DNA from 2 places in the Pseudomonas sp. KH_046_1 genome. Region 2 is predicted to be linked to the other one. Evidence: predicted binding sites of a transcription regulator. Region 2 holds the regulator's gene; the other holds the start of a gene.
The links. The regulator sigma-54, encoded in region 2, starts transcription at its own class of promoters, with help from an activator protein. The targets are predictions, from matches to a motif close to ANTGGCATNNANNTTGCTNT.

Region 1: AC3IT9_RS07480 (flagellar basal body rod protein FlgF) is a predicted target of sigma-54. The motif match lies at 9,631-9,650, and genes of this name have one in related genera.

Annotation. Positions count from the first base shown of each region.
Region 1 is NZ_CM174481.1:1,642,683-1,654,836, forward strand. Features, by position in the region: gene rluB (23S rRNA pseudouridine(2605) synthase RluB) at 1-142, shown strand, start outside; gene AC3IT9_RS07435 (amino acid permease) at 1,008-2,420, shown strand; gene arfB (alternative ribosome rescue aminoacyl-tRNA hydrolase ArfB) at 2,644-3,057, shown strand; gene AC3IT9_RS07445 (MFS transporter) at 3,054-4,253, opposite strand; gene AC3IT9_RS07450 (hypothetical protein) at 4,353-4,538, opposite strand; gene AC3IT9_RS07455 (hypothetical protein) at 4,611-4,742, opposite strand; gene AC3IT9_RS07460 (amino acid aminotransferase) at 5,017-6,210, opposite strand; gene AC3IT9_RS07465 (4a-hydroxytetrahydrobiopterin dehydratase) at 6,210-6,566, opposite strand; gene phhA (phenylalanine 4-monooxygenase) at 6,671-7,462, opposite strand; gene AC3IT9_RS07475 (sigma-54-dependent phenylalanine hydroxylase transcriptional regulator PhhR) at 7,834-9,393, shown strand; gene AC3IT9_RS07480 (flagellar basal body rod protein FlgF) at 9,705-10,445, shown strand; gene flgG (flagellar basal-body rod protein FlgG) at 10,491-11,276, shown strand; gene flgH (flagellar basal body L-ring protein FlgH) at 11,328-12,023, shown strand; gene AC3IT9_RS07495 (flagellar basal body P-ring protein FlgI) at 12,051-12,154, shown strand, end outside.
Region 2 is NZ_CM174481.1:954,377-966,530, reverse strand. Features, by position in the region: gene hisG (ATP phosphoribosyltransferase) at 1-484, opposite strand, end outside; gene murA (UDP-N-acetylglucosamine 1-carboxyvinyltransferase) at 613-1,878, opposite strand; gene AC3IT9_RS04275 (BolA family protein) at 1,901-2,140, opposite strand; gene AC3IT9_RS04270 (STAS domain-containing protein) at 2,255-2,560, opposite strand; gene AC3IT9_RS04265 (MlaC/ttg2D family ABC transporter substrate-binding protein) at 2,557-3,210, opposite strand; gene mlaD (outer membrane lipid asymmetry maintenance protein MlaD) at 3,222-3,689, opposite strand; gene mlaE (lipid asymmetry maintenance ABC transporter permease subunit MlaE) at 3,689-4,486, opposite strand; gene AC3IT9_RS04250 (ATP-binding cassette domain-containing protein) at 4,486-5,295, opposite strand; gene AC3IT9_RS04245 (KpsF/GutQ family sugar-phosphate isomerase) at 5,571-6,545, shown strand; gene AC3IT9_RS04240 (KdsC family phosphatase) at 6,545-7,069, shown strand; gene lptC (LPS export ABC transporter periplasmic protein LptC) at 7,077-7,649, shown strand; gene lptA (lipopolysaccharide transport periplasmic protein LptA) at 7,636-8,184, shown strand; gene lptB (LPS export ABC transporter ATP-binding protein) at 8,184-8,909, shown strand; gene AC3IT9_RS04220 (RNA polymerase factor sigma-54) at 9,182-10,675, shown strand; gene hpf (ribosome hibernation-promoting factor, HPF/YfiA family) at 10,750-11,058, shown strand; gene ptsN (PTS IIA-like nitrogen regulatory protein PtsN) at 11,071-11,535, shown strand; gene rapZ (RNase adapter RapZ) at 11,538-12,154, shown strand, end outside.

The DNA of each region.
Region 1 (12,154 bases), 690 kb from region 2:
CGACACCAAGCGTCCGGCCAAGCCTGCGCCGAAGCGTCCGGGGATCAAACTGGTCGACGGTGATGCGCCATCGGGCAAGCGCCGTGGCGCACCGGCCGGTTCCGGCCAGCGTCCGGGCTTTGGTCGTCGCAAGCCGGAATAACCGGCTGAACGCTTCATAAAAACGCCAACCTTCGGGTTGGCGTTTTTTTGGGCTGGTTTTATGTCTGTGTTGTTTTTGAGGCCGCCTTCGCGGGCAAGTCGGATCGCCGCACCGCCGCTCCCACAGGGGACGGAGTTGTTCGGTTGAAATGCGGACCATTGTGGGAGCGGGCTTGCCCGCGAAGGCGATAGCGGCAACACCACACTCTCCCGAATGGAAACCCGATGTTACGGCCTGTAAAGAAAACCTGACAAAATCCACCGATTAACCCCGTGGATTCGCCACTTCCTGGATGCCGTAAGAAAACGCTTACGCATCAGCGCCTTCCTTCCCCATTCAATCCCTCTAACCCGCTTGTTTCACCGCTCCATGCAGGGTGTTATGCGCGCCATGCCTGTCGTGCAGGTGCATAACAAAAAGGAGGCGCAATGAACGCCGTATTCCATCTCCATCTCTCTGCGAGAGGCAGTTTTCCTGCCTTTCCCGTCGATGATCCGCAAGGATCTGACCCATTTTTTGCAGCCGCCCGAGACTCTCGGGGCGGACACAGGCAATCCCGGCCATAGACACGCTTGTCCAGCGGGTCTGGCAGCAGGGGGTTACGGGTGTACAATGCGCCGCGTTTTACCTGTGACCTCCTGCGCATCTGCGCAAACCTCAAGGCTATCCGCCTTGTTCACTCCGTCGCGTCACGAGCGTGTCGGGTTCGATTTCGTCACAGATAAAAACAAACAGGTGACGCATGACCGTTGTAATTACGCTGAACTCCTGGTGCCTGCGCTGGGGTTTGATCGGTGCCGCTTAACGCCTTTCTTGAGCAGCAACGTCTACTGAACATCATCAAACCTTGCGTGAGACCCTTTTCATGAGTGGACAAAACCCGCAATCAGGCGAGCTGAAACGCGGCCTGAAAAATCGCCACATTCAACTGATCGCCCTCGGTGGCGCGATCGGTACCGGCTTGTTCCTCGGCTCGGCCGGGGTACTCAAATCCGCCGGCCCGTCGATGATCCTCGGCTACGCCATCTGCGGCTTCATCGCCTTCATGATCATGCGCCAACTGGGCGAAATGATCGTCGAAGATCCGGTGGCCGGCTCCTTCAGCCATTTTGCGCACAAGTACTGGGGCGGCTTTGCCGGCTTCCTGTCGGGCTGGAACTGCTGGATCCTGTACATTCTGGTGGGCATGTCCGAGCTGACCGCGGTCGGCAAATACATCCACTACTGGGCGCCGGACATCCCGACCTGGGTCTCCGCAGCTGCCTTCTTCGTGCTGATCAATGCGATCAACCTGGCCAACGTCAAAGTCTTTGGCGAGGCCGAGTTCTGGTTCGCGATCATCAAGGTCGTGGCGATCGTCGGCATGATTGCCCTGGGCAGCTACCTGCTGGTCAGCGGCAATGGCGGCCCGCAAGCGGCGGTCAGCAACCTGTGGTCCCACGGTGGCTTCTTCCCGAACGGTGTCAGCGGTCTGGTGATGGCCATGGCTTTCATCATGTTTTCCTTCGGTGGCCTGGAAATGCTCGGTTTCACCGCAGCCGAGGCTGACAAGCCGAAAACCGTGATCCCGAAAGCCATCAACCAGGTGATCTACCGGATCCTGATTTTCTACATCGGTGCCCTGGTCATCCTGCTGTCGTTGACGCCGTGGGACAGCTTGCTGACCACCCTGAACGCCTCCGGTGATTCCTATAGCGGCAGCCCGTTCGTGCAAGTGTTCTCGATGCTGGGCAGCAACACCGCCGCGCACATCCTTAACTTCGTGGTCCTGACCGCGGCGTTGTCGGTGTACAACAGCGGCACCTACTGCAACAGCCGCATGCTGCTGGGCATGGCCGAGCAGGGCGACGCGCCGAAGGGCCTGGCGAAGATCGACAAGCGCGGCGTGCCGGTGCGTTCGATCCTGGCCTCGGCCGCCGTGACCCTGATCGCGGTGTTGCTGAACTACCTGATCCCGCAAAACGCGCTGGAACTGCTGATGTCGCTGGTGGTGGCCACCCTGGTGATCAACTGGGCGATGATCAGCTACTCGCACTTCAAGTTCCGCCAGCACATGAACAAGACCAAGCAGACGCCGCTGTTCAAGGCCCTGTGGTACCCGTACGGCAACTACATCTGCCTGGCGTTCGTGGTGTTCGTCCTTGGTGTGATGCTGTTGATTCCGGGGATTCAGACATCGGTGTATGCGATTCCGGTGTGGCTGGTGTTCATGTGGGTCTGCTACGTCATCAAGAACAAGCGCAGTGCTCAGCGTGCCTTGCAGGTCGCAGTGGAGTAACTCCGCGCAGAAACAACAAACCCGGCCAAGTGCCGGGTTTGTTATTTCAGGGCATACACATTTCCCTGTGGGAGCGAGCCTGCTCGCGATAGCGGTGTGTCAGGTTAGTTAGATGTTGACTGACACGCCCTCATCGCGAGCAGGCTCGCTCCCACAAGGGATTTGTGGCGTGCTGAAGATCTGATCGCGGTATCCTGCACGCTCTGAATACGGACGCTTTTCCATGCTGGTGATTTCCAACAACGTGCAGCTGCCGGATGCCGAGATCGAATTGACGGCCATTCGCGCCCAGGGCGCCGGTGGGCAGAACGTCAACAAGGTCTCCAGTGCCGTGCACCTGCGCTTCGACATTCCGGCGTCGTCCTTGCCCGAGTTCTACAAGGAGCGGCTGCTGGCGCTGCGCGACAGCCGCATCACCAGCGACGGTGTGCTGATCATCAAGGCCCAGCAGTACCGGACGCAGGAGCAGAACCGCGCCGATGCGCTGTTGCGGCTGACCGAGTTGATCCTCAGTGCCACCAAGGTCGAGAAGAAGCGCCGTCCGACCAAGCCGACCCTCGGCTCGAAGACCCGTCGCCTCGAATCCAAGAGCAAGCGCGGCAACATCAAGGCCGGGCGCGGCAAGGTCGACTTCTAAGGAGTGTCCCGCGCTTCGCGTTGCTTTGGTGCCTGCCGATACAAGTAAAGGCTCAGTATCAATCCGCTCAAGGCGGCGAAGGCAGCGAACAGGAAGATCGAAGCGAAACCGAACCCGGCTGCAATCGCCCCGGCCAGCGGCCCGGTGATCCCCAGCGACAAGTCGATGAACAGCGAATAGGCGCCGACGGCTGCGCCACGGCTGGAGGCCGGGACCAGGTTGACCGCCTCCACGCCCAGTGCCGGAAACACCAGCGAAAAGCCGAAGCCGCTCAGCGCCGCACCCGCCAGTGCCCAGTGGGCATCCGGTGCCAGCCACAGCAAGAGCAATCCCAGGGTTTCCACCGACAGGCAGGCAATGGCGACGCGAAAGCCGCCGAGGCGGTTGATCAGGTTGCCGAACAGCAAGCGCGCGCCGATGAAGCTGGCGCCGAACAGGCTCAGGCACAGCACCGCGTTGTCCCAGTGTTGCGTGGCGTAATACAGGGTGATGAAGGTGGCGATGGTGCCGAAGCCGATGGAGCCCAGGGCCAGGCCGCAGCCGTGGGGGAAGACTCGCCCCAGCACATGCATGAACGGCAGGCGCTCACCGGCAACGATCGGCGCGGCGGTTTTCGGCCAGGCCAGCAGCAGGCCGAGCACAGCTAGCAAAACAATGCTCACCCCCATGCTCCACAAGCCCAGTTGATGGACGAGCAACACACCCAAGGGCGCGCCGACAGCCAGTGCGCCGTAGCTGGCGATACCGTTCCACGAGATGACCTTGGCCGTATTCGCCGCGCCGACCCGGCCGATGCCCCAGCCAATCGAGCCCGAGCCCACCAGGCTTTCGGCGCTGCCGAGCACCAGCCGGCCGATCAACAGGCTGATCAGGCTGAGCATCGGCAGGCTCTGGGTCCAGGCGGAGACCAGCATGAACACACCGCTCAAGCCGCAACCGGCCAGGCCATACATCACAGCCAGCTTGCTGCCCTTGTTGTCGATGATCTTCCCGGCATAGGGGCGGCTGAGCAGGGTGGCCAGGTATTGCACACTGATCACCAGGCCCGCGATCACCGCGCCGAAGCCCAGGTCGCTGTGGACGTAACCGGGCAATACGGCCAGGGGGATGCCGATGTTCAGGTAGCCGATGAAGGTGAAAAGGACGATGGAAACAACTTGCAGCGTGACCGCCAGGGGGCGCTGGTTTTCAGGCATGGGTAAAGGTCCACGGTAAAGCAGGATAGATAGGCTGCTTATGATAACGGTGTGGACGGTCACAGGTTGTGAAAAGGTAAAACTATTTGCCGGGCGGCGTCATTCAGGTTTGGCGGGAGTGACCAGTTGCGTGGTGACCAGGGCGGCCAGTGCATTTTCCTGGGTGCCGAAGCGAGCGAGCAAGGCGGCTTGTTTCTCGGGGGAGAGGCGATTCCAGATCCCGATCATTTTCTCGGCGGTGCCGATCAGGACGCTGGCCTGCGCTTCACTGAATTCATCGGTCATGGGTAAAGACTCTTTCAGGCAGTGTGGAAAGCGCATGTTAGCGCTTTCCACACGGTCTGTACGGCGGGTGTTTCAGTCTTCTCTGTCAGCCTGGCGGCTGTCAGTGGCTTCTTTCGGCTCGGGCTGTTGGGCGCCGGCTTGCTGCGTGGTCGTCTGCTCAGGTTCGTGCAGGCTTGGGAAGGGGAGATTAGGAATCTCGTGCATGGTTGCGCTCCTCGCTAAGTCTGTTGATAGATCTGGTAGATCCGCGCTTTTAAAAAGCCTGGGCAGGATACAGCACTGAAAATGACAAACGGACTTTTATATCCATTTGTTTCGACGGATGGGGTTGTATAGACAGATCGGTAACACTGGCACAGAAATAATTGTAGGAGCGAGCCTGCTCGCGATAGCGGTGTATCAGTCAACATCAATGTTGAATGACACTCCGCTATCGCGAGCAGGCTCACTCCTACAGGGGATTTGCAGTGTTTGAAGGTTATTTGCAGACCTTCGCAATCGCCTCGGCCAGCAGATCCAGACGCGTGGCATCAATCCCCGCCACGTTGGCCCGGCCCGAGCTGACCATGTACACGCTGTGATGATCGCGCAGGTTCTTCACTTGCGCAGGCGTCAAGCCGGTGTAGGAGAACATCCCGCGTTGCACGCCAATGTGCGCAAAGCGCTCGCGCAAACCGTGAGGCTCCAGCGCTTCCACCAGACCGCTGCGCAGTTGGGCGATACGCAGGCGCATGGCTTCCACTTCGTCGGCCCAGAGGTTCTTCAGTTCCGGGTCGCCGAGGATGGTCGCGACCACGGCTGCACCGTGATCCGGCGGCGTCGACCACAGGTTGCGGGCGATGTTGGCCAGCTGGCTGCGGATGTCGGTGAGCTTGTCGGCGGTTTTCGCGCAGACAATCAGCGCGCCGGTGCGGTCGCGGTACAGGCCGAAGTTCTTCGAGCAGGAACTGGTGATCAGCAGTTCCGGCAACTCGGCGGCGAACAGCCGGGTGGACCAGGCATCCTGTTCCAGGCCATCGCCGAATCCTTGATACGCGAAGTCGATCAGTGGCAGCAGTTCGCGCTTGCGTACTACCTCCAGCACCCTCTGCCAGTCATCCTGGGACAGGTCGAAACCGGTCGGGTTGTGGCAGCAGGCGTGCAGCAACACCACGTCACCCTTGGGCGCTTCATTGAGCGCCGCCAGCATGCCGTCGACGTCGAGCCGGTTGTCGCTGCCCACGTACGGGTAGTGGCTGACCTTGACCTTGGCTGCCGCAAAAATCGTTTCGTGGATCGGCCAGGTCGGGTTGCTCAGCCATACGCCGCGCCCCGGCAGGCACTGGGCGATGAAGTCCGCGCTCAGGCGCAAAGCCCCGGTGCCGCCCGGAGTCTGGGTGGCGCCGGCGCGTTGTGCGCTGATCAGCTTCGAATCGGCGCCCAGCACCAGCTCATTGATCGCTATGCCGAATGCCGGTTCGCCGTGACCACCGATGTAGGTCTTGGTCGACTGATGCTCCACCAGACGCTGCTCGGCAAGCTTCACCGACTGGAGAATCGGCGTCAGGCCCTGGGCGTCTTTGTAGACACCCACGCCCAAATCGAACTTGCGCGGGTTCGGGTCCTGCGCGTAGGCCTCCATCAGGCCCAGGATCGGGTCGCCAGGTACTCGACCGATGGCGTCGAAATGCATTACTTGCGCCCCTCAGCGTCCTTGGCTACTTCGTCAGTGCGCGCGGCCATGATGAAGTCGTTGCGGTGCAGGCCCTTGATCGAGTGGCTCCACCAGGTCACGGTGACTTTGCCCCACTCGGTCAGCAGGCCCGGGTGGTGGCCTTCGGCCTCGGAGATTTCACCGACGGCGTTGGTGAACGCCAGGGCGTGCTTGAAGTTCTTGAACAGGAAAACCTTTTCCAGCTGCATGATGCTATCGCGTACTTCGATGTTCCAGTCCGGGATCTGCTTGATCAGGATCGGCAGTTCTTCGTCGCTGACTTGTGGAGCATCGGCGCGGCAGGCTTCGCAATGGGCTTGAGTTAATGCGGTCATGATGTGTTCCTGAAATCGAATGTTGGGAAATCGGCCCTCAGTGCTACCACGCTAATCCAAAGCTATGGTTTCTGACAGGCTCACTTGATTCTAAAAGCGGCGGATCACGCGGCTTTTGGTTTTGGCGGAAATTTTGGTGTGTGCAGACCCATCTGCATCGCTTGCTTGACCATGCCCATGATGTCTTCGTGAGCGAGGTCGAACAGACGCTTGAGATTTGGCAACGCGAAGTACAGTGGCTGCAAGATGTCGATGCGGTAGGGCGTGCGCATGCATTCCAGCGGATCGAACGCCTGATGCTCAGGCTCGTCCGACAGGCAATACACGGTCTCTTTCGGAGAAGACAGAATGCCGCCGCCGTAGATGCGCTGGCCTTGCGGGGTGTCGACCAGGCCGAATTCGATGGTCATCCAGTACAGGCGCGCCAGGTACACGCGTTCTTCCTTGGACGCCTTGAGGCCGAGTTTGCCGTAGGTGTGGGTGAATTCGGCGAACCACGGGTTGGTCAGCAGCGGGCAGTGACCGAAGATCTCGTGGAAAATGTCCGGCTCTTGCAGGTAGTCCAGTTCTTCGCGGGTACGAATGAAGGTCGCCACCGGAAACTGCTTGCTGGCGAGCAATTCGAAAAAGGTCTGGAAGGGAATCAGTGCGGGAACCCGGGCAACCTGCCAGCCGGTGGTTTCACCCAGGACCTTGTTGATTTCGCCGAGTTGAGGAATGCGGTCGTGGGGCAGACCGAGTTTTTCGATACCGTCCAGGTACTCCTGGCACGCACGCCCTTCGATCACTTTCAGTTGACGAGTGATCAGCGTGTTCCACACCGCGTGTTCTTCGGCGGGGTAGTCGATAAAACCTTGCGCATCGGGCTCGCGAGCCACGTATTGCGTCTGCTTCATGCTGCTCTCCTGCTAAGGGATTTCGTTCTTGTTATGTACTGCTATGGACCTAGAAATACCCCATCAATTGCAGCGTTGCAGCAGGTGAACAGCGTCGTGTGCGGGAAAATCCCTCAATTATCGTAAAGTTTTCGTTACGTATCGGTCGTCGTCGCGCAGATGTTGAGATTGGCGGCTGGGAAAAGCCCTACATCTGTCACATAATCTTGACGACTATCTGAGCGCCTAATCAGAAAAGTCGGGCGCTAACCCTGTGGGAGCCAGCCTGCTGGCGATAGCGGTGTGTCATTCGACATCAATAGGGCCTGATGCGACGCCATCGCCAGCAGGCTGGCTCCCACAGGTCAATCATCGTTTATCAGGTCTTTTTTATGCGTATCAAAGTCCACTGCCAGAACCGCATCGGCATCCTGCGCGACATTCTCAACCTGTTGGTGGAGTACGGGATCAACGTGGCCCGCGGTGAGGTGGGCGGTGAGCATGGCAATGCCATCTACCTGCATTGCCCGAACCTGATCAACATTCAGTTCCAGGCCTTGCGTCCGAAATTCGAAGCGATTGCCGGGGTGTTTGGCGTCAAGCGTGTAGGGCTGATGCCCAGCGAGCGTCGGCACATGGAACTCAATGCACTGCTCGGTGCATTGGAGTTTCCGGTGCTGTCGATCGACATGGGCGGTTCCATCGTCGCGGCCAACCGGGCAGCGGCGCAGTTGCTCGGGGTGCGGGTCGACGAAGTGCCGGGGATTCCCCTGTCGCGTTACGCCGAAGATTTCGATTTGCCGGAACTGGTGCGCGCCAACAAGTCGCGGATCAACGGGCTGCGGGTCAAGGTCAAGGGGGATGTGTTCCTGGCCGACATCGCGCCACTGCAATCGGAGCATGACGACAGCGAAGCCATGGCCGGTGCGGTGCTGACATTGCACCGCGCCGACCGGGTGGGCGAGCGCATCTACAACGTGCGCAAGCAGGAATTGCGTGGCTTCGACAGCATCTTCCAGAGCTCGAAAGTCATGGCCGCTGTGGTGCGCGAAGCGCGGCGCATGGCGCCGCTGGATGCGCCGCTATTGATAGAAGGGGAAACCGGCACCGGCAAAGAGTTGCTGGCGCGGGCCTGCCATCTGGCCAGCCCGCGTGGGCAGTCGCCGTTGATGGCGCTCAACTGCGCCGGTCTGCCGGAGTCCATGGCCGAGACGGAATTGTTCGGTTACGGCCCGGGTGCCTTTGAAGGGGCGCGGGCCGAAGGCAAGCTCGGGCTGCTGGAGCTGACGGCGGGCGGTACGCTGTTTCTCGATGGCGTTGGGGAAATGAGCCCGCGCTTGCAGGTGAAGTTGCTGCGCTTTTTGCAGGACGGTTGCTTCCGCCGTGTAGGCAGTGATGAAGAGGTCTACCTCGATGTGCGAGTGATCTGTGCGACCCAGGTCGACCTGTCCGAATTGTGCGCTCGCGGCGAGTTCCGCCAGGACCTCTATCACCGCTTGAATGTGCTGTCGCTGCACATCCCGCCGTTGCGCGAATGCCTCGACGGTTTGACGCCGCTGGTGGAGCACTTCCTCGATCAGGCCAGCCGGCAGATTGGTTGCCCGTTACCGAAGCTGGCTCCGGCGGCCATGGAGCGGCTCAGTCATTACCATTGGCCGGGTAACGTGCGGCAACTGGAGAACGTGCTGTTCCAGGCGGTTTCCCTGTGCGACGGCGGCACGGTCAAGGCCGAGCATATTCGCCTGCCGGATTACGGCGTGCGTCAGCCCCTTGGCGATTTTTCGCTGGAGGGTGGGTTGGACGAGATCGTCGGGCGTTTCGAGAAGGCGGTGCTGGAGCGGCTGTATTCCGAGCATCCGAGCAGTCGGCAACTGGGCAAGCGACTGGGGGTTTCGCATACCACCATTGCCAACAAGTTGCGTGAGTATGAGGTGGGCAAGACTGAGTCTTGACTGAAATTTTCAGCGTCTGTGCCGGCCTCTTCGCGGGCAAGCCCGCTCCCACAGGGGAACGCATTCCAAATGTGGGAGCGGGCTTGCTCGCGAAGGCGATAGATCAGTCACTCAAGAGGCCGGCACTTGCCACCCACCGGCATGACACCGCCGGTTTTTCGTCTCTGATACAAATCACAAATCCCCTCTGAATCCCCAAAGTCCCCTGTTTGCCGGGCCTCGCGCCGTCAAAAACAAGTTGGTCTGCAAATTGCTTATGGCTCAGCAGTACAGCAGTGGGCGGCAAACGTCCGGCAGGCAGAGGAAAGAGTGTGGACAAGTACCTTTATGTGGCTATGACCGGCGCCAGCCAGAATGCACTGGCGCAAAAGGCGCATGCCAACAATCTGGCGAACATCTCCACTAACGGCTTCCAGAAAGACCTGGAGCAGGCCCGTTCGATGCCGGTGTTCGGTGACAGCTTTCCGGCGCGTGCGTTTGCCATGTCCGAACGCCCGGCCACCGATTTTTCCCCTGGCTCACTGGTGGAAACCGGTCGCGACCTCGACGTCGCCGTGCAAGGCAACGGCTGGATTGCCGTGCAGACGCCCGATGGCGGTGAAAGCTACGTGCGCACCGGCAGCCTGAACGTTGACGCCCTGGGCGTGCTGCGCGCCGGCAACGGCATGCCGGTCATGGGCAATGGCGGGCCGATTGCCGTGCCGCCGGAGCAGCAGATCGAAGTCGGCGAGGACGGCACCATCAGCATCCGCGCGATGGGCGAAGGTCCCCGGGTGATGGCTGAAGTCGACCGCATCAAGCTGGTCAATCCGGACCTCAAGAACATGACCAAGGGCCTGGATGGTTCGATCCACACCAAGGACGGCGCGCCTGCGCAGGCCGATGCCAACGTCAAGCTGGTGTCCGGGTTTCTCGAGTCGAGCAACGTCAATGCCGTGGAAGAGATGACCTCGGTACTGGCCTTGTCCAAGCAGTTCGAGCTGCACATCAAGATGATGAACACCGCCAAAGACGACGACCAGGCCATGGCTCGGGTCTTGCAGATCAGCTAATTACCAGAACGTCGCGCCGTAAAACAGGCACACGAGGAGAATCGAATGCTTCCGGCTCTATGGGTTGCCAAGACAGGTCTGTCCGCCCAGGACACCAACCTGACGACCATTTCCAACAACCTGGCCAACGTGTCGACCACGGGTTTCAAACGTGACCGCGCCGAGTTCCAGGACCTGCTCTACCAGATCAAGCGCCAGCCTGGCGCCCAGTCGACCCAGGACAGCGAACTGCCGTCGGGTCTGCAACTGGGTACCGGTGTGCGCATCGTCGGCACCCAGAAAAACTTCACCGCCGGCAGCCTGCAAACCACCGAGCAGCCACTGGACATGGCCATCGACGGTCGCGGTTTCTTCCAGATCCTGCAACCGGACGGCACGACGTCCTACACCCGTGACGGTACCTTCCACCTGGACTCCAACGGCCAGATCGTCAACGCCAGCGGCTTTGCCCTGGAGCCGGCGATTGTCATTCCGAACGACGCGCAGACCTTCACGGTCGGCCGCGACGGCACCGTGTCCATCACCATTGCCGGCAACCCGGCTGCCCAGGTGATCGGCAACCTGCAAACCGCCGACTTCATCAACCCGGCCGGCCTGCAGGCAGTGGGCAACAACCTGTTCCTGGAAACCGCCGCCAGCGGCGCACCGCAAGTCGGCACCCCGGGCCTGGCCGGTTTCGGCACCACGCTGCAGAACACCCTGGAAACGTCCAACGTCAGCACCGTTGAGGAGATGGTCAACATGATCACCACCCAGCGCGCCTACGAGATGAACTCCAAGGTGATCTCCACCGCCGACCAGATGCTCTCGTTCGTAACGCAGAATCTGTAATCAAGTCTATGTGCGGCCATGAGGCTGCCTGCTACACCGTGAGGTAGGGTCATGAATCGCTATGTATCTGTTCTGGCACTGAGTGGGATCACCGCGCTCGCAGGTTGCGTGCCTGCGACGCCCAAGCCCAATGACCCTTACTACGCTCCGGTGTTGCCGCGTACGCCGTTGCCGGCGGCGGCGAACAACGGTTCGATCTATCAGGCCGGTTTCGAACAGAACCTCTACGGTGACCGCAAGGCGTTCCGGGTCGGTGACATCATTACCATCACCCTGAACGAAAGGACCCAGGCCAGCAAAAACGCCAACTCGCAAATTGGCAAGAACAGCAAGGCCAACATCGGCCTGACTTCGCTGTTCGGCAGCAGCGCCACCACCAACAACCCGTTCGGCGATGGCGACCTGAGCCTGAGTGCCAGCTACGAAGGTGACCGCGCGACCAAGGGTGACAGCAAGGCGGCTCAGGGCAACACCCTGACCGGTTCGATCACGGTCACCGTCGCCGATGTGTTGCCCAACGGCATCATCGCGGTACGCGGCGAAAAGTGGATGACCCTCAACACCGGTGACGAGCTGGTGCGGATTGCCGGCCTGGTTCGCGCCGATGACATCGCCACCGACAACACCGTGCCGTCGACCCGTGTCGCCGATGCGCGCATCACCTACTCGGGCACCGGTTCGTTTGCCGATGCGAGTCAGCCAGGCTGGTTCGACCGTTTCTTCCTCAGCCCGCTGTTCCCTTTCTAGGTGGTCAGTTTGAATCTTAAACACCTCATGGTGGCCGCCCTGATGCTGTCCGCCGCGTTCAACGCGCAGGCCGAGCGCCTGAAGGACATCGCCAGCATTTCCGGCGTGCGTTCCAACCAATTGATCGGTTA
Region 2 (12,154 bases):
GCGTGTTACCGGTGTCGACCACGTCGATGATCTTGTCGGCAAGGCCGATCAGCGGTGCCAGCTCCATCGAGCCGTACAGCTTGATGATGTCGACCTGACGACCCTGCTCAGCGTAGTAACGCTTGGCAACGTTGACGAACTTGGTGGCGATGCGCAGGCGGCCCTTGGGCTCGACCGCGCCAACCTTGCCGGCAGTCATCAACTTGCACTGGGCAATTTGCAGGTCCAGTGGCTCGTACAGGCCCTGGCCGCCATATTCCATCAGCACATCTTTACCGGCAACACCGAGGTCGGCGGCACCATGTTCGACATAGGTCGGCACATCGGTGGCACGCACGATCAGCAGGCGTACATCTTCCTGGGTCGTGGGAATGATCAGCTTGCGGCTCTTGTCCGGATTCTCGGTCGGCACGATGCCCGCTTCAGCCAGAAGCGGCAGGGTGTCGTCAAGGATGCGGCCCTTGGACAGTGCGATGGTCAACATGGGAAACGTCAGTCCTTATCAAGGTACTCATGCCCGGTCGCAAATGGCGCCGGACACACATCGAGCCGGAAACCGGCTCGACTTGAAACAAAACCAATGGGCACGTCCCTGTGCCCCATCTGTAACAACTAGCCCGGAACGCGGCGGATCTTGGCGCCCAGCATCTGCAGTTTTTCTTCGATGCACTCGTAGCCACGGTCTATGTGGTAGATGCGGTCGATCAGGGTGTCGCCCTCGGCGATCAGCGCCGAGATCACCAGGCTGGCCGAAGCACGCAGGTCGGTCGCCATCACTGGCGCGCCCTTGAGTTTTTCGGTGCCGGTAACGATGGCGGTATTGCCTTCGACCTGGATCTTGGCGCCCATGCGGTGCAGCTCGTAGACGTGCATGAAGCGGTTTTCGAAGATCGTCTCGATCACAGCACCGGTGCCTTCGGCAATGGCGTTGAGGGAGATGAACTGCGCCTGCATGTCAGTCGGGAACGCCGGGTACGGAGCGGTCCGCACGTTGACGGCTTTCGGACGCTTACCGTGCATGTTCAGCTCGATCCAGTCTTCGCCGCAGGTAATTTCGGCACCGGACTCACGGAGCTTTTCCAGAACGGCTTCGAGGATGGTCGGATCGGTGTCCTTGACCTTCACGCGGCCGCCGGTCACGGCAGCGGCAACCAGGTAGGTACCGGTTTCGATACGGTCTGGCATCACTTTGTAAGTGGTGGTGTGCAGACGCTCGACGCCATCGATGGTGATGGTGTCGGTACCGGCGCCGGAAACCTTGGCACCCATGGCGTTCAGGAAGTTCGCCAGGTCGACCACTTCAGGCTCGCGCGCGGCGTTAGCCAGGACGCTGCGGCCTTTGGCCAGCGCTGCGGCCATCATGATGTTTTCGGTACCGGTCACACTGACGGTGTCGAAGAAGAAGTGCGCACCGCGCAGGCCGCCTTCAGGCGCCTTGGCCTTGATGTAGCCGCCTTCGACGTCGATGACTGCGCCCATGGCTTCCAGGCCACGGATGTGCAGGTCAACCGGACGCGAACCGATGGCGCAACCGCCAGGCAAGGCGACTTCGGCTTCACCGAAACGGGCAACCATCGGACCCAGTACCAGAATCGACGCACGCATGGTTTTAACCAGTTCGTACGGTGCGACCAGGGTCTTGATGGTGCGCGGGTCGATTTCGACGGCGAGTTTCTCGTCGATCACCGGCTCAATGCCCATGCGCCCGAACAGCTCGATCATGGTGGTGATGTCGTGCAGGTGCGGCAGGTTGGCCACGGTCACCGGGCCATCGCACAGCAAGGTGGCAGCCAGGATCGGCAGGGCAGAGTTCTTTGCCCCGGAGATGCGGATTTCGCCATCAAGACGAGCACCGCCAGTAATAATCAATTTATCCATAAGAATCTCGACGCCCTTGGGCTCAGGTGCGCTCGGCCCAGGCCGCGCTGCTGAAAAATTTCATAGTGACCGCATGGATGCTGCCATCGGTGATCCACGGGTTCAAATGGGCATAGACCTGCTGCTGACGCTTCACCGGGCTCAACGCCGCCAGTTCATCGCTAATCACGTTCAGCTGGAAATTGCAGCCTTCGCCCTCGACTTCTACTTTCGTTCCGGGCAGCTTTCCTTCAAGAAAGCTCTTAACTTCGTTGGCCTGCATGCTCAACCTCAATCGGCGCCCTGTGCGCGCGGGTCGGACATCATACAAAAAAGCCCCGCGCCTGCGAACCCCGCCAAGCAGGACTCGGACGGGGGGCTTCTTTATAGATGCGTGTCAGGGGTGCGCCAACAGCTCGGTCATCTCGCTGACCTGAGCGATTTCACGCATATCATCCGGCATCCCACGGATGCTCAGGGCCTTGCCGGCCGCCTGCGCATCGCGGATAAAGCACAGCAACAACGACAAACCAACACTGCTGGACTTGGTCACCGCCGAGCAATCGACCACCAGCGCCGCAGCCTTGCTGGCCTTGATCAGCGCCTTGCCCTGCTCGCGCAGGCCAGGGCCGGTGCGGTAATCCAGCACGCCACTGAGTCGCAGCTCGCCCGCTTCGTCCATCTGGACTGCCGACTCACTCATTGGGCTGACTGCTCTGGTTTCTTGTCGGTGGCTTCCTTGGCCTTGGCGACTTCTCCGGCCCAACCATTGATGGTCTTGTCCAGGTCGTTGCCATTGCGCTGCATCGCATCGGCGAACTGATCGCGGAACAGCTTGCCGATGTTGATGCCGTTGATGATGACGTTACGCAGTTTCCACTCGCCGTTGATCTTTTCCAGCGTGTAGGACACTGGATAGATCGCGCCGCTGCTGCCCTTGACGGTCATGCCGACACTGGTACGGTCGCCCGATTCGTCTTTGGCCGGATCAACGGTGATGCCCTGGTTGTTGTACTCCAGCAAGGCATTGCCATAGAACTGGAACAGACCCTTCTTGAAGTTTTCTTCGAAGGTCTTCATCTGCGCAGGCGTAGCTTTCTTCGAGTATTTGACCGTCATGATGCTCTTGGAAATACCCTCGGCATCCACAACCGGCCCGACGATGGTGTTCAGCGCCGCATAAAAGTCTTGCGGATCCTGCTTGTACTTTTCTTTATTGGCCGCCAGATCGGCCAGCATCCGATTAGTGGTGTCCTGTACCAGATCGTGCGCCGAAGGCGCCGCCACGGCGTTGGCTACCAGCGGCAGCGCCGCGAGCAGTACCAAAAGGCCACGTCGCAAGGTAGAGATCATTTAACAGTTCCTCATTTAGCTTCTTTGCTAACGGTATTGAGCAGGAATTTACCGATCAGGTCTTCGAGCACCAACGATGACTGCGTGTCATGGATGGTTCCACCATCCTTGAGCAGGGTGTCTTCCCCGCCCACGCTGAGACCGATGTACTTCTCGCCCAACAGGCCAGCGGTCAGAATAGATGCAGTAGAGTCCGCAGGCAGATTATCGATGCGTTTTTCCAGCTGCATGGTCACCCGACCGGTGAAACTGTCGCGATCCAGATCGATGGCCGTGACCTTGCCGATGGTCACACCGGCCATGGTCACCTTTGCTCTGACCGTCAAACCGGCGATATTGTCGAAGTAGGCGTAAAGTTTATACGTGTCGGTGCTCGGAGTCGGGGACAGGCCACTGACCCGCAACGCCAACAAGAGCAAAGCCAGGATGCCAGCCAGCAAGAAAAGGCCGACACCGATTTCCAGGGTGCGGTTTTGCATCAGAAATCTCCAAACATCAAGGCGGTCAGAATAAAGTCCAGGCCGAGCACTGCCAACGAGGCATACACAACGGTCTTGGTAGTGGCACGACTGATCCCCTCGGAAGTGGGTTCGCAGTCATAGCCTTGGAATACGGCGATCCAGGTCACGACAAAGGCAAAGACGATGCTTTTGATGATCCCGTTGAGCACATCGTCCGCGAAGGTCACGCTGTTCTGCATGTTCGACCAGTAGGAGCCTTCATAGACCCCCAGCCAGTCGACCGCCACCCACGAGCCGCCCCAGATACCCACCACGCTGAAAATCATCGCCAGCACCGGCAGGGAAATGAAACCGGCCCACAAGCGTGGCGCGATGATGTACTTGAGCGGGTCGACCCCGATCATTTCCAGGCTGGACAACTGCTCGGTGGACTTCATGTTGCCGATTTCGGCGGTCAACGCCGAACCTGCGCGCCCGGCGAACAGCAAGGCGGTCACCACCGGCCCCAGTTCACGCAGCAGCGTCAGCGCCACCATCTGCCCGACGGCCTGTTCTGAACCATAGCTGGAAAGAATGTTGAAGCCTTGCAGCGCCAGCACCATGCCGATGAATACCCCGGAGACCACGATGATCACCAGGGACATCACGCCCACCGAATGCAACTGCTTGACCAGCAGCCCGAAACCGCCACCGATTCCGCCCCGGCCAAGCAAGGAATGGAACAGGAACAGGCTCGAACGCCCGAACACCGCCAACACATCGATGCCGGCCTGGCCGAAGCGGCGAACGCGTTCTACCAATGAAATTCTGCGCATCAGCGCTTCCCCAGAAGATCTGCGCGGTAATCCGTCGCTGGAAAGTGGTACGGAACCGGGCCGTCGGGTTCACCAGTCATGAACTGACGAATGCGCGGCTCATCCGAGTTCATCAACTCGTCCGGCGTGCCCTGCCCCAATACCTGACCATCGCCCACCACATAAATATAATCGGCAATGCTCGCGGTCTCGGCCAGGTCGTGGGATACCACGATGCTGGTGATGCCCAGCGCATCGTTGAGCAATCGAATCAGGCGCACCAGAACGCCCATTGCGATGGGGTCCTGGCCGACAAAGGGCTCGTCGTACATGAGGATCTGTGGATCGAGCGCAATCGCCCGGGCCAGCGCGACACGGCGCTTCATGCCACCGGAAAGCTCGTCAGGCATCAGTTCGATGGCACCCCGCAAGCCCACGGCCTGCAGCTTGAGCAGGACGATGTCGCGGATCATTTCGTCCGGCAGTTGCGTGTGAACCCGCAGCGGAAAAGCGACGTTCTCGAAGACATCGAGGTCGGTAAACAGTGCACCGCTCTGAAACAGTACGCCCATATGCTTGCGCGCATCGAACAGATCGCTGCGCGACAGTTTTGGCAGGTTCTGACCGTTGACCCAGACTTCGCCCTTGGTGGGCCGCAACTGGGCGCCCATCAGACGCAAGAGCGTGGTCTTGCCACACCCGGAAGGCCCCATGATGCCGGTGACCTTGCCGCGTGGGATACGGATATCGACATTATTGAAAATGCTGCGCGCACCGCGCTTGAAGGACAGTCCCTTCAGCTCGACCGCGTAGGCGTTATCGGCACTCATCTAAACTCCTTGCGATGCAGCCTCTCACTCGGACGCCTGACTTTCTCACGAAAGCACATACCTCCCGGGCAGGCCGAACTGGCGGCGAACTATATCACTGCAAAGGCTGCGCCCCCAAGGCCAAAGCCAGGACATGTTCAACTGTATGACAGGTTGAAAGCCCTGTTTAGAAGGTTTCCGGCAACAAGGATGACAATGCGCGACGAACTAGCGTGAGGGATTCGATCATAACCGCTATAATCGCCGCCTTTTCATCAGGCTATACGATTTCTGACATGAGCCAATCCAGCGACCTGATTCAATCAGCACAACGCACCATCCGCCTCGAGGTAGAAGCCGTGCAAGGCCTGCTACCCCATATCGACGCAGATTTCGTACGCGCTTGCGAGATGATTCTGGCCAGCAAAGGCCGCGTGGTCGTGGTCGGCATGGGCAAGTCGGGGCACATCGGCAACAAGATTGCCGCGACCCTGGCCAGCACCGGCACCACGGCATTTTTTGTGCACCCGGCTGAAGCCAGCCACGGTGACATGGGCATGATTACCCGTGACGACATCATTCTGGCGCTCTCGAACTCCGGCTCCACCAATGAAATCGTGACCCTGCTGCCACTGATCAAACGCCTGGGCATTCAATTGATCAGTGTGACCGGCAATCCTGACTCCGCGCTGGCCAAGGCCGCCGAGGTCAACCTGAATGTTCACGTCGAACACGAAGCCTGCCCCTTGAACCTGGCACCCACCTCGTCGACCACCGCCGCCCTGGTCATGGGCGACGCCCTGGCCGTCGCGCTGCTGGAAGCCCGTGGCTTTACCGCCGAAGACTTCGCCTTTTCCCATCCCGGCGGCGCCCTGGGCCGACGCCTGCTGCTGAAAGTGGAAAATGTCATGCACGCAGGCCAGGAACTGCCGCAGGTCCAGCGCGGCACCCTGCTCAAGGACGCGCTAATGGAAATGACCCGCAAAGGCCTGGGCATGACCGTGATCCTGGAAGCCGATGGAAAGCTGGCCGGGATCTTTACCGACGGTGACTTGCGCCGCACGCTGGACCGTAGCATCGACATCCATAGCGCTACAATCGACCAGGTCATGACTGCACATGGCAAGACTGCCCGCGCCGAGATGCTCGCCGCCGAAGCGCTGAAAATCATGGAAGATCATAAAATCAACGCGCTGGTCGTGGTCGACCGAGAAGACCGCCCGGTCGGCGCCTTGAACATGCACGACTTGCTGCGTGCAGGAGTAATGTAATGAGTGCGGACCTGTTGCAACGCGGCAAACAGATCAAACTGGCAGTGTTCGATGTCGATGGCGTGCTGACCGACGGGCGCCTGTACTTCCTCGAAGACGGCAGCGAATTCAAGACCTTCAACACACTCGACGGCCAGGGTATCAAGATGCTGATGGCCGCTGGCGTGCAGACGGCCATCATCAGTGGCCGCAAGACCCCGGTGGTCGAGCGACGGGCCAAAAACCTCGGCATCCCGCATCTGTATCAGGGGCGCGAAGACAAACTGGTGGTACTCGATGAGCTACTGGCCCAACTCAACCTGAGCTATGAACAGGTGGCCTACCTCGGCGATGACCTGCCGGACCTGCCGGTGATTCGCCGCGTCGGCCTGGGCATGGCGGTGGCCAATGCCGCCAGCTTCGTGCGTGAACACGCTCACGGCATCACCCTCGCCCGTGGCGGCGAAGGTGCCGCTCGCGAATTCTGCGAATTGATCCTGCGCGCCCAGGACCGCCTCGATGCGGCCAATGCGGCGTACCTGTGAGCCCACTATGCTGAGCAAAAAGTTTCGCAACACCCTGATGTTCAGTTGCATCGCGGCGATATTCGCCGCGGTTGGCTACTGGAACATCAGCCCGGAACGCTTCCTCGACAAGCCGGTAACGCCGGTCGATGAAAGCGCGATCGACTATTACGCCATCAACGCCCACAGCGTGCAGTACCTGCCGGACGGCAAGCTGCAATATGATCTGGTGTCCGACAAGGTCGAGCACCTGAAAGCGACCGAGGTGACATTGCTGACCAACCCCGACCTGAATGTGTTCCGCGGCACTGAATTCCCGTGGCACGTCCAGAGCCTGCGCGGCGAGGTCAACCCTGATGGCACACAGGTCGAACTGATCGATGACGTGCGTATCACGCGCTTTGACGAGAAAAACCGTAAAACCCTGATCACCAGCACCCGCATGACCGTGTTCCCGCAGCAGCAATATGCGCAGACCGAGCAAGACGTTAGAATCGACGGCGCTGGCGGTGTATCGACTGGCAAGGGAATGAAGGCGTATTTGAAAGAAAGCAGGATACACCTGCTATCGAACGTAAGAGGACAGTATGAGGCTCGTTAAAACCCTCCCGATTTTGCTCAGTCTGGGCGCAGCACTGGGAAGCGTGAGCGCCTGGGCTCTGCCGGAAGATCAACAGCAGCCTATCCGCATTCAGGCCGACGATGCCCAACTGGACGACAAGCAAGGTATTGCTACCTATAAGGGTGACGTGATCATCACCCAAGGCTCGATGAAGGTGACAGGCAACACCGTTACCATTACCCGCACCCCGGCTGGCGACATCGACGTAGTGACCTCGGTGGGCAACCTGGCGTACTTCGAGCAATTGCAAACAGCTGGCGATACCAAGCCTGTTCAGGGCTGGGGCGTGACGATCCAGTATCACGCCGCGCAAAATCGCGTCGTACTGATCGACAAGGCCAAAGTTGTCGACAAGGACAACAACGTCACCCAAGGCGAGAAAATTGTCTACGACACGGACAAGAAGCTCGCCAGCGCCGGTCGCGCCACAGGCAGCAAGGTCACCGAGGCGCGCCCGCGTATTGACATGGTGATCCAGCCGAAGAAGAAAACCGACGAGAAAAAGGCTCAGTAATGGCAACTCTGAAAGCTCAGCATCTGGCCAAGAGCTACAAGAGCCGCCAGGTCGTGCGCGACGTCAGCCTGTCCATCGACAGCGGTCAGATTGTCGGCCTGCTTGGCCCGAACGGCGCCGGCAAGACCACCTGCTTCTACATGATTGTCGGCCTGGTACAGGCCGACCAGGGCCGCGTCCTGATCGATGACCTGGACGTCAGCCACCAGCCGATGCATGGCCGCGCGAAGGCCGGTATCGGCTACTTGCCGCAGGAAGCATCGATCTTCCGCAAACTGTCGGTGGCCGACAACATCATGGCCATCCTCGAGACCCGCAAGGAGCTCGACAAGGCCGGTCGTCGCAAAGAGCTGGAAAGCCTGTTGCAGGAATTTCACATCAGCCACATCCGCGACAACCTCGGCATGAGCCTGTCCGGTGGTGAGCGCCGCCGCGTTGAAATCGCCCGCGCCCTGGCCACCAACCCGAAATTCATCCTCCTCGACGAACCCTTCGCCGGCGTGGACCCGATTTCGGTCGGTGACATCAAGCAGATCATTCACCACCTCAAGGCCAAAGGCATTGGCGTGCTGATCACGGACCACAACGTTCGTGAAACCCTGGATATCTGTGAAACCGCCTATATCGTCAATGACGGTCAACTGATCGCTGAAGGCGACGCTGAAACCATCCTGGCCAACGACCTGGTGAAGGAAGTGTACCTGGGCCACGAATTCCGCCTGTAAGACACCGAGGTGCCAGAGCAGTCGACGGGCGCTTGTCTCGATAAAAAATCAACTCTTTTTTATTGTTACAGCGCTCCAGGCAAACCCGACGCTTCAAAGATGTTCAGGAGCCAGCCGGAGCAACCTGTCAACAAAACTTTGCAGCTTTTATTGTTACAGCGCTCTAGGCAAACCATTCAGTTTCAGGCATATAATTTGCTTATGTTTGGCGCCCCGGCGCCCTGTAGTGGATGGCGCATGTGCGCCGGCGAATAAGGTGTTAAGCCCCTGCCATGAAACCATCGCTAGTCTTGAGAATGGGCCAGCAGCTGACGATGACACCGCAGCTGCAACAGGCCATCCGCCTGCTCCAATTGTCGACCCTGGACCTGCAACAGGAAATCCAGGAGGCCCTGGAGTCCAATCCGATGCTCGAACGCCAGGAAGAAGGCGACGACTTCGACAATTCCGACCCCTTGGCCGACAACGCCGAACAAAAGCCCAACACTGACATCCAGGAGCCCTCCTACCAGGAAAGCGCCCCGACGGTTGATAACCTCGATGAAGGTGACTGGAACGAGCGCATCCCCAACGAACTCCCCGTCGACACCGCGTGGGAGGACGTTTACCAGACCAGCGCCAGCAGCCTGCCCAGCAGTGACGACGACGAGTGGGACTTCACCACCCGCACCTCGGCCGGCGAAAGCCTGCAGAGCCACTTGCTGTGGCAGCTGAACCTGGCCCCGATGTCCGACACCGATCGCCTGATCGCCGTGACCCTGATCGACTGCATCAACAATCAGGGCTACCTGGACGAAACCCTCGAGGAAATCCTCGAAGCCTTCGACCCGGAACTGGACATCGAACTGGACGAAATCGAAGCCGTCCTGCACCGCATTCAGCAGTTCGAGCCCGCCGGCATCGGCGCCCGCAACCTGGGTGAATGCCTGTTGCTGCAATTGCGTCAATTGCCAGCCAAGACACCTTGGCTGGCCGAGGCCAAGCGCCTGGTCACCGATTACATCGACCTGCTTGGCAGCCGCGACTACAGCCAGTTGATGCGCCGCATGAAGCTCAAGGAAGATGAACTGCGCCAGGTCATCGAACTGGTCCAGAGCCTCAACCCGCGCCCGGGCTCGCAGATCGAGTCCACCGAAGCCGAGTACGTCGTTCCTGACGTTATCGTGCGCAAGGACAACGAGCGCTGGCTGGTGGAGCTGAATCAGGAGTCGGTGCCACGTCTGCGGGTCAACGCCCAGTACGCCGGTTTCGTGCGCCGCGCCGACACCAGCGCCGACAACACCTTCATGCGCAATCAGTTGCAGGAGGCCCGCTGGTTCATCAAGAGCCTGCAAAGCCGCAATGAAACCCTGATGAAGGTTGCCACCCAGATCGTCGAGCATCAACGCGGCTTTCTGGAGTACGGCGACGAAGCCATGAAGCCGCTGGTCCTGCATGACATCGCCGAAGCGGTCGGCATGCATGAATCGACGATTTCACGGGTGACCACCCAGAAGTTCATGCACACCCCCCGGGGCATTTATGAACTGAAGTACTTTTTCTCCAGTCACGTAAGCACCTCCGAAGGCGGCGAATGCTCGTCCACGGCGATCCGGGCGATCATCAAAAAACTGGTTGCCGCGGAAAATCAGAAAAAGCCGTTGAGTGACAGCAAGATCGCTGGTTTACTGGAGGCACAAGGCATTCAGGTGGCTCGCCGCACCGTCGCCAAGTACCGCGAATCCCTCGGGATCGCGCCTTCGAGCGAACGCAAGCGGTTGATGTAGAGCCACGCCACAGCGTTCCAGTGGTAGATCATCTGATCTACCGCTTTATGCACTGGCAACGAAGGAGAAGCTGTATGCAAGTCAACATCAGTGGACACCAACTGGAAGTGACCGAACCTCTTCGCACCTACATCGGCGAAAAACTCGAACGATTGGAGCGACATTTCGACAAGATCACTAATGTGCAGGTCACGATGACCGTCGAAAAACTGAAGCAGAAAATCGAAGCCACGCTGCATATTCCCGGGAATGAAGTGGTCGCAAACGCGGAACATACCGATATGTACGCCGCGATCGACGCACTCACCGACAAGCTGGATAAACAACTCAAAAAACATAAGGAAAAGACCCAGAGCCTCCTCCAGGGCGCAACCGGTCGTTAACACTCCCTACCCATGATCCGACTTGAAAGTATCCTGACCCCCGGCCGTTCCCTGGTGAACGTGCCGGGAGGCAGTAAAAAGAAAGCCCTCGAACAAATTGCCAATCTGATCGCCCGCGAAGTGCCGGCCCTGGAGATGCAAGATGTCTTCGAGGCACTGATTGCCCGTGAAAAACTCGGCTCCACCGGGTTTGGCAATGGAATCGCTATTCCACATTGCCGTCTCAAGGGCTGTGTTTCGCCCATCAGTGCATTGATGCACCTGGACGCCCCTATCGATTTCGACGCCATCGATGGTGCGCCGGTTGACCTGCTGTTCGTGCTGCTGGTCCCGGAAGCCGCCACCGATGCGCACCTTGAGCTGCTGCGACAGATCGCCAGCATGCTCGACCGCAAGGAAGTTCGCGAAAAGCTGCGTAGTGCTGCAAGCAACGAAGCCCTGTATCAGGTTGTCCTGGACGAGCAAAACGGTCAGTAATCATGCGCTTGATCATCGTCAGTGGCCGTTCCGGCTCAGGTAAAAGTACCGCCCTCAACGTTCTTGAGGACAACGGCTACTACTGCATCGACAACCTGCCTGCCGGCCTGCTGCCGGAGTTGGCCGAACGCGCCTTGGTTCATACCGAGCTGTTACAGCCGCTGGTCGCCGTTTCCATTGACGCGCGCAACCTGCCCAGCCACCTGTCACGCTTCCCCGACCTGCTCGAGGAAGTCCGTGCCCGCCACATCCAGTGCGATGTGCTGTACCTGGACGCCGACGAAGAAACCCTGCTCAAGCGCTTCTCGGAAACCCGCCGACGTCACCCCCTGACCAATGCCAACCGCTCGCTGGCCGAAGCCATCAGCGTCGAGAGCGACCTGCTCGGGCCGATTGCCGACCTCGCCGATCTCAAGATCAACACCACCAGCCTGAACCTGTACCAGCTGCGCGACGCCATCAAACTGCGCCTGCTGAATCAGCCAGAGCCGGGCACTGCGTTCCTGGTGGAGTCCTTCGGGTTCAAGCGTGGCATGCCGGTGGACGCCGACCTGGTGTTCGATGTGCGCTGCCTGCCCAACCCTTACTGGAAACCGGAATTGCGCGAACAGTCCGGGCT